2 regions of the Patulibacter sp. NPDC049589 genome follow, and region 2 is predicted to be linked to the other one. Evidence: riboswitches for the same ligand, from Rfam matches in the RefSeq annotation. Region 2 holds a riboswitch; the other holds the start of a gene.

Region 1 (4,204 bases), on a different contig from region 2:
TCATCGGGCGCGCGGTCCGCGACTGCGCGTACGCCCACCACGACACGGTCATCGGCTTCGGCCGCGAGACGTCGCCGAAGAGGATCGGCGGCTTCACGCAGCGGCTGCCGTAGGACTGCACCCAGCCGTAGGCGGAGAACGCGAAGCCCTCCAGCTGCTCGCCGAAGTACTCGACCATGTCGTTGCGCTCGGGCTCGCCGTGCACGAGGACGTCGAGGTCGAGCTCCTCCTGCACGCGGACGACCTCGTCGATCTCGGCCTTCAGGAAGTCCTCGTAGGTCGCGGCGTCGATGTCCCCGCTGCGCCGGCGGCGGCGCATGTTGCGGATCTTCGACGTCTGCGGGTACGAGCCGATCGTCGTGGTCGGCAGCAGCGGCAGGCCCAGGCGCGCCTTCTGCGCGGCGAGCCGGTCGGCGATCGGGGCCGGGCGGGCGTGGTCGGCCTCGGTGACGGCGGCGGCGCGCGAGCGGACCGCGGCGTCGTTGGTGCGCGGCGACGAGCGGCGCGACGCGATCCGGGCGCGCGACTCCTGCAGCAGGTCGTCGCGGCCGACGGCGTCGGCGCCCAGCGCGCGGTGCAGCAGCGCGAGCTCATCGAGCTTCTCCTCGCCGAACGCCAGCCACGAGCGCAGCTCGTCGTCCAGCCCGGTCTCGCGGCTCACGCGGTACGGCGCGTGCAGCAGCGAGCAGGACGGGGCGATCGTCACGCGATCGGAGCCGATCCGCTGGACGACGCGGTCGAGCAGGTCCAGCGCGCGATCGGGGTCGGTCGCCCAGACGTTGCGGCCGTCGACGACGCCGGCCGACAGCCGGGCGCCCTCCGGCAGCGCGTCGAGCACGGCGTCCAGCTGCTGCGGGGCGCGCACGAGGTCGACGTGCAGCTCGCTCAGCGGCAGCGCCGAGATCCGGCGCAGGACGCGGTCGTCGAGGCGGTCGAAGTACGTCGCCAGGGCGATGCCGGGGCGGGCCGTCGCGCCGCCGGCCGTTCCCTCGGCGGACGGTCCTCCGGCGGACGCGGCCCGAGCGGACGCCGCCCCGGCGACGGCACCGGCGACCGCGCCGCCGACGGACCGTCGGCCGGAAGCCAGCGCGCCGTACGCCTGCGCGAACGCGTCGAGCTCGGCGTCGGTGCGGTCGAGGACCAGGACGGGCTCGTCGAGCTGGACCTCCTCGACGCCCTCGGCGGCGAGCAGGTCGAGGAACGCGCCGTAGACCTCGACGAGCGCGGGCAGCAGGGCCAGGCGGTCGACGCTCGCGTCCGCGGGCTTGCCGAGCAGCAGCAGCGAGAGCGGTCCGAGGACGACCGGGCGCAGCGCGGGGCCGGTCGTGCCGGTGCTCTGGCGGGCCTCGCGCAGGTGGGCGAGCCAGCGGCCCGGGCGCAACGCGAACGTCTGCCCGGCCGCGATCTCCGGCACGAGGTAGTGGTAGTTCGTGTCCAGCCACTTCGTCATCTCGAGCGGCGTCGTGGTCGCGTCGCCGCGGCACGCGAGGAAGTGGCGGCGCAGCGCCTCCTCGGACGTGACGACGCTCGCGTCGGCGGGGAGCGGGTCGCCGGTGGCAGCGCCCTCCGACGTCGGGGCGCCGGACCCCGCGTGGTCGGCTTCGGACCGTGCCTGGCCGGGCGAGCCGCCGTGGCGCGGCGCGACGAGGCCGACGAGCTCGGCGGCGTCGAGGACGTGGTCGTAGAGCGCCTGGTCGCCGATCGGCAGGACGTCGATGCCGGCCTGTCGGGCGCGACCCAGGTGACGCGTGCGCAGCCCGCGGGCGGTCTGCTGCAGCTCCTCGGCCGTCAGTCGTCCGGCCCAGTGGGCCTCGAGCGCGACCTTGAGCTCACGGTCGGCGCCGATACGGGGGAATCCGAGCACAGCGGTGCGTGCCATCTTCTGTCTCCTTCTGCGATGGCCGTTACGCGCGGCCACGGTTGTCAGAAGCGCTGCGGAGCTGAGCCCCGGGCGCAGAGTCGACAGGTCTTCGGACTCGGATGCGCTCGATCGTGGCCGCCTTCCCAGGCCGTCAGACGGATGGTCTGCCGGGTCCCAGTGGCGTCGTGGCCACGATCCGCATCCTCACCGCTGCGCGTCAGTCCCGGATTCACACCGGATTCCCTGACCCCGTCGGTTGGGGTGGATCGACTCCGAGAGGGACACTAGCGCGCGGCCAGGGATCGGCATAGCGGCCGGCCGGGCCGACGGGCCCCGGACCGCCACGACGCCGGCCGCCCGATCGGCCGTCCCGCCCCTTGACATCCGGCGTTCATCCGGGCTTCATGCGACCAGGAGCAGGCTGCACCGACCATGACGACCCGACGCCTCATCACCCTCCTCCTCTCCTCTCTCGCCGCGCTGCTCTTCGCGGCCGCCTCATCGTCCGCCGCGCCCGCCCCGAAGGTGGTCGGCAACCGCCTCGTCGACGCCACGACCGGCGCGGCGTTCGTGCCACACGGCGTCAACTGGCCGAGCTTCGAGTACGCCTGCCACTACGGCTACGGGTACTCGAACGAGGCCGGCCCGGCGACCGTCGGCCCGACCGACGAGCAGGCCCGGCTGATCGCCGGCTGGCACGCCAACGTCGTCCGCGTCCCGCTGAACCAGGACTGCTGGCTCGGGGACGACGGGCACCCCGCGGGCGGGCTGAACGCCCAGGGCTACCGCGACGCCGTCGCGGACTGGGTCGGCCGGCTGCACGCGGCCGGGCTCGCGGTGATCCTCGACCTGCACTGGAGCGGCCCGGACGGGATCCCCGCCGACGGCCAGCGGATGATGGCCGACGAGCGCTCGCCGGCCTTCTGGAGCTCGGTCGCCGCGCGCTTCCGCGACGACCCCTCGGTGCTCTTCGACGCCTTCAACGAGCCGTTCTCGCACGGCTTCGCCGACGGCACGACGCTGTCGCTCGGCTGGAGCTGCTGGCGCGACGGCGGGTGCCCCGGTGCGCGCGAGAGCGACGGGGCCGGGACGGCCGACCGCCGGACCTTCCTGATCGTCGGCATGCAGCCGCTGGTGTCCGCGATCCGCGCCACGGGCGCCCGCCAGCCGATCCTGCTGGGCGGCCTCGACTACGCCAACGACCTGCGCGGCTGGCTCGCCGCCCGCCCCGACGACGACCAGCTCGTGGCGAGCTTCCACAACTACGACGGGCAGCGCTGCGAGACCGAGGCCTGCTGGAACGCCGAGATCGCCCCGGTCGCCGCTCAGGTCCCGGTGGTCACCGGCGAGTTCGGCGAGACCGACTGCAAGGAGGACCACGACCGTCGCTACATGGACTGGGCGGATGCGCACGGCGTCGGCTACCTGGCCTGGCAGTGGGTCGTCCTCGCGCCGGACGAGCAGGCGAACCCCGCCTGCGCCGGCCTGGCCCTGATCAGCGACGTCCAGGGCACGCCGAACGCCCCGAACGGCACGGCGCTGAAGAGCCACCTCGACGCGCTGGCGGCGGGCGGGGGCGCGGCCGGCACGACCGGCGGCGCCGGCGGCGGCACCTCGGGCTCCGGCGACCGACGCGCGCCGCGGCCGACGAAGGTCCAGCTGCGCCGCACCCGTCGCGGCCTGGCGGTGCGGGTGCGCCTCGACGAGGCGGCGACCGTCCGCGCCACGCTGACCCGCCGCGGCACCAGCCGGCCGACGACGGTCAGCCGCAAGGTCGGCCGGGGCACGCACGTGGTGACGCTGCTGAAGCGCCGCCCCGCCCGCGGCCGCTACCACGTGAGCCTGCGGGCCACCGACGCCGCCGGCAACCGCTCCCGGGCGGCGGGCGCGTCGCTGCGGGTGCGGTAGCGGGACGCCCTGCCCGGCCGCCGGTCCGCCGCGCCGCGGACCGGGGCGGCCACGGCGTCGGGCGGGCGGCGCCGGCACCACGTCGCGGGCCGCCACCCTCGCCGCGGCCGGGGGCGGGAGGGCCCGGATCGCCCCGGATCGCCCGCCCGGACCGGGGATATCCTCGGCCGATGCGTGTGTCCCCCGTCCGACTCCCCCTGCCCGCGTTCGCCGGAGCCACCGTGCTCGCGGTCGCCGCCCCGTCCGCCGTCGCGGCCCCCGCCGACCCGAAGCCCGCCGCGGCGCTGACCGCGACGGCCACGGCGCCGGGCACCCCGGGGCAGGTCGCCTGGACCGACGGCCGGCTCGTCCGGGTCCGCGACGCGTCGGGCGCCCGGCGGACGGTCGCGCGCCTGCGCAGGCCGATCGACGCCCGCGACGGCCTGACACTCAGCC
Region 2 (4,204 bases):
GCCAGGTTCGGCCGGATCCGGTCGGTCCACGTCGCGGTGCCGACCATGCGGTCCTGCAGCCCGAGCGCGAGATGGACCACGCGCCGCATCAGCGCCGCCCCAGCACGACGTAGTCGTCCAGCAGCTGCCAGGCCGTGCCGACCGTGGCGAACCCCGCCTGCGCGAGCGCGGCGAGGTGCAGGTCGACCGCGGTGGCCGGCGGGACGGGGCGGCCGGCGAACCGGCGCTCCCGCTCCTCGGCCAGTGCGGCGCCGCCGGGCAGCGCGCGGGCCTCGCCCCACCAGGCGTCCCACGTCGGGGCGCCGGCGGCGAACGCGGCCCGCTGCGTCGCCGCGTCGTGCGCCGCGGCGATCCGGCGCAGCTCGGGGTCGCGGCCGTCGAACCGGAGGTGGTCGCCGTTGAGCAGGACGCCGCCGTCGGCGAGCAGCGCGTGCGCCTCGCCGTAGACGCGCACGAGGTCCTGCGGCAGCAGCCAGTGCAGCGCCGTCGTGGAGAGGACGGCGGACGGCCGCGACGCCGGGTCGTCGAGGGTCGGTCGTCGGTCCGCGAGCGTGGCCTCCGACGCCGGCCCGCGGTCCGCCCGCGTCGCCGCGGACGCGGGATCGAGGTCCGCGGCGGCGGCCGCGACGACGGCGGACCAGCCGGGCTCCGCGAGGTCGACGTCGAGCACCGTCAGCCGCTCGCCGAAGCGCGGCCCGAGCACCTCGCGCGCGACGTGCAGCAGCAGCGGGTCGACGTCACAGGCGACCACGCGCGCGCCGGGGAAGCGGTCGAGGATCCGCGCGGACAGCGAGCCCGGCCCGCAGGCCAGGTCGATTGCGACGAACTCCGGGCCGACGGTGAGCTCGAGGACGTCGAGCATCGCGGCGAAGCGCTGCTCGCGGCCCGCGATGTACGCGGCCTGCTGGGCGTCCCAGCGGTCCAGGATCGCCGGGTCGCCGGCGGTCGCCGGGCGGTCCGCGTCCGCCGGGCCGGCGACCGCCTGCTCCTGCGCGCTCATCCGGCGAGCCCGAGCGTCTTCAGCCCCGCGGCGACCTTCTCCGTCGCGTCGACGTTGCGGATCGACTGGTCCATCTCGGAGCCCGTGACGATCACGTAGCGCTTCTTCCGCACGGCGGTGAGACGGCGCGCGACCGGGTCCTTCTCGAGGAACGCGATCTTCGCCTTCGCGCTGTCGCCGTCGTCGCCGCGGGTCAGGTCGGCCAGCACGAGGACGGTCGGGTCGCGGTCGAGGATCGTCTCCCAGCCGATCTCGGGGAACAGCTGCTTCGCGTCGCCGAAGGCGTTCTTCGCGCCGAGCTGCCGCGTGACGATCCCTGCGGCGCCGCAGCAGCCGGCCATGTACGGGGTCTTCGTGTTCGCGTACCACCAGCCGAGCGAGACGTCCTGCGCGTCGACGCCGCCGGCGGCCGTCGCCATCCGGGCCTTCAGCGACGCGACGAGCTCCGTGCCGCGGCCCTGCACGTCGAAGATCCGCGCCATGTCGCCGATCTCGGCGTAGGTGTCCTCCATCGTCTGCGGCCGCGCCTGGGTCGCTTCCTGGCCCGCGCACTCGGCGGCGGACTGGTAGATCGGGATCCCGAGCTTCGTGAAGCGCTCGCGCGGGGCGATCCCCTCCGACGTGAACGTGTAGTCGAACGTCGAGTAGACGAGGTCCGGCTCGGTCTTCAGGACCCGTTCGAACGACGGGAAGTCGTCGGCCAGCCGCGGCACTGCGGCGTTCGCCTTCGCGAGGCTCGGCAGGACCGGGTCGCTCCACGACGCGGTGCCGGCCATGCGGCCCTGCACGCCGAGGGCGAGCAGCGTCTCGATCGCCGGCTGGGCGACGGCGACGGCGCGCTTGGGCGCGGCGTCGAACGTGACCTTGCGGCCGCAGTCGACGACGGTCAGCGGGTAGGCCGTGCGCGGGCCGGCGGCGGCCGACGCGACGGTGGTCGCGGACGGCGCCGGGTCCTCGGACGAGCCGCAGGCGGCGAGGCCGACGGACGCGGTGACGACGGCGGCGGCGAGACCCGCGCGGCGGATCCCGGTGCGCCGGGGCCCGACCGGCCCCGACCGGGTCGGCGCGGCGGCGGCCCGTGGCCCGACGGTCGCGGCGGTGGCCGGGCGGCGGATCGCGCCCGCGAGGCGGTCACGGAAGGTGCGGCCGGAGCCGGCGGATGAACGGTCGTCGACCGGGGTCGACGCGGGAACGACGGTGCGTGGTCTCACGCGGTGGTCCTTCGATCAGGGAGCCCGTACGCGGGGCCCGTTTGGCGATCGGCCGGCGGCGTGCGGGGCACGCCGGGGGCCTCGAGCCAGCAGGTCTTCGGACTCGGGTTCGTCCGGACGGAGCGCCTTCCCGGATCCGTGGATCCAGTGGCAGGATGCCCCGCCCGTCCCCCTCACCGCTGCGCGTCAGTTCCGGTCTTGCACCGGATTCCCTGACCCATTCGATGGGTACGACTGGCTCGCCGCGGCACGATAGCGGACGGGGTACGGGCGGCCCGGGCGCGGGATCCCGGCCGACTCGCCCGGTGCGCGTCAGTCGCCGGCCGGAGTCGTGGCCTCCAGCGCCGCCACGAACCGCTCCGGCCACGGCCCGGCGCCCGTGGCCCGCCAGATCGCGCGGACCTCGCTGGCCGGCGTGCCGGCCGGGAGCGCCCGGACCGCGATCCCCGGGAGCCGGTCCGGCACGTTCCCGTCGACGAAGAGCGTCCACGCCGCTCCGGTGGCGACCGTCGCCAGGACCTCCTGCGGCGTGCGCACCGCTGGTCCGGGCGACGGATCGAGCCCCATCGCGGCGCAGACCGCGCGCACCTCGTCGGCCATCGCGGGGTGCGCGGCCCGCGAGATCCCGACCATCGGCAGGCCGGCGAGCGCGGACGGGACCACGGGGTCGGTCGCCGCCGCCGCGTGCTCCGCCGGGACGACCGCGACGAACGGCTCCCGCCACACCACGCGTGACCGCAGGCCCGCGGGGACGTCCGGCGAGGACCGGAACAGCGCGACGTCGGCCGTCCCCGCGCGGACGGCCTCGAGCTTCTGCGTCGTGGTCAGCACCGGCAGCTCGACGCGGACCCCGGGGTGCCGGGCGGCGAGGGTCCGCAGCGCCGCCGCGAGCCGCCGGCCGATCGCCGTGGTCGTGGCGACGCGCAGCGTCCCGATCGTCCCCGTCGTCAGCCCGGCCGCCTGGTCCCGGAGCCTCTCGGCGGCCCCGAGGGCGGCCTGCGCGTCGGGCAGCAGCGCGGCGCCGGCGGGCGTGAGCGCGACGCGGTGGCTCGTGCGCTCGAAGAGGACCACGCCGAGCTCACGCTCCAGCCGGGCCACCAGCTGGCTGACGGCCGGCTGCGCGACGCGGAGCCGGTCGGCGGCGTGCCCGAAGTGCAGGGTCTCGGCCACCGTTGCGAACGCGGCGAGGTGCCGGAGCTCCATGGTCCAACGATAAGCCCACGTGATCGCAGCCAGTGTCCATCGCCCGTTGCCGGCCCCGCGGCGGCGGAGCACGCTCGGAGGATGCGCACCGCCCCCGACCACGTCGTCGTCCGCCGCCACCGCGTGCCGCCCGCGGACCGCCCGCCCGCCCGCGCCGGAACGGTCACCCACGAGGCCGTGACCCCCGCCGGCCACCGGGTGACGTCGTGAGGGCCGTGCGGTTCGCCCGCCCCGCGCCCGACGCGAGCGTCACGTCGGTCGAGGACCTGCCGGCGCCGACGCCCGGCCCCGGCGCGGTCGCCATCGCCGTGACGGCCGCCGGCGTCAACTTCCTCGACGTGATGGCACGGCGCGGCGACCCCGGCTACGTCGCCGCCTGGCCGTTCGTCCCGGGGCTCGAGGTGTCCGGGAGGATCACCGCCGTCGGACCCGGCGTCGATCCGGACCGGGTCGGCCGGCGTGTCGCCGCGTTCACGGGCCGGGGCGGCCTCGCCGAGGTCGCGGTCGCCGCCGACGTCCTCGCCGTCGAGGTCCCGGACGCCCTGTCCCCGGAGCGGGCGGCCGTCGCGCCGGGCGCCGTCGCGACCGCGGTGCTGCTCGTCGGACAGGCGGCCCGGGTCGGCGCCGGCGACGTGGTCCTGGTCCACTCGGCCGCCGGCGGCGTCGGGCGGGCGGTCGCCGCGGTCGCCCGGGCCCGCGGCGCGATCACCGTCCTGGGGGTCGCGGGCGACCGGCGTCGACGGGACGCCGCTCGTGGCGCCGGCTTCGACGAGGTGTTCGTGCGCGGCCC

The links. A riboswitch is a leader RNA that binds a small molecule or an ion and turns the genes downstream of it on or off. The one in region 2 is predicted to bind cobalamin.
Region 1: another riboswitch for cobalamin. It lies ahead of metE (5-methyltetrahydropteroyltriglutamate--homocysteine S-methyltransferase); the one in region 2 lies ahead of AB0L40_RS24790 (ABC transporter substrate-binding protein).

What each region holds. Positions count from the first base shown of each region.
Region 1 is NZ_JBFAPC010000083.1:16,295-20,498, forward strand. Features, by position in the region: gene metE (5-methyltetrahydropteroyltriglutamate--homocysteine S-methyltransferase) at 1-1,879, opposite strand, end outside; cobalamin riboswitch at 1,944-2,147, opposite strand; gene AB0L40_RS15965 (cellulase family glycosylhydrolase) at 2,294-3,769, shown strand; gene AB0L40_RS15970 (hypothetical protein) at 3,940-4,204, shown strand, end outside.
Region 2 is NZ_JBFAPC010000207.1:2,158-6,361, reverse strand. Features, by position in the region: gene AB0L40_RS24800 (ABC transporter substrate-binding protein) at 1-80, opposite strand, end outside; gene AB0L40_RS24795 (class I SAM-dependent methyltransferase) at 89-1,000, opposite strand; gene AB0L40_RS24790 (ABC transporter substrate-binding protein) at 997-2,211, opposite strand; cobalamin riboswitch at 2,282-2,465, opposite strand; gene AB0L40_RS24785 (LysR substrate-binding domain-containing protein) at 2,524-3,414, opposite strand; gene AB0L40_RS24780 (hypothetical protein) at 3,496-3,624, shown strand; gene AB0L40_RS24775 (zinc-binding alcohol dehydrogenase family protein) at 3,621-4,204, shown strand, end outside.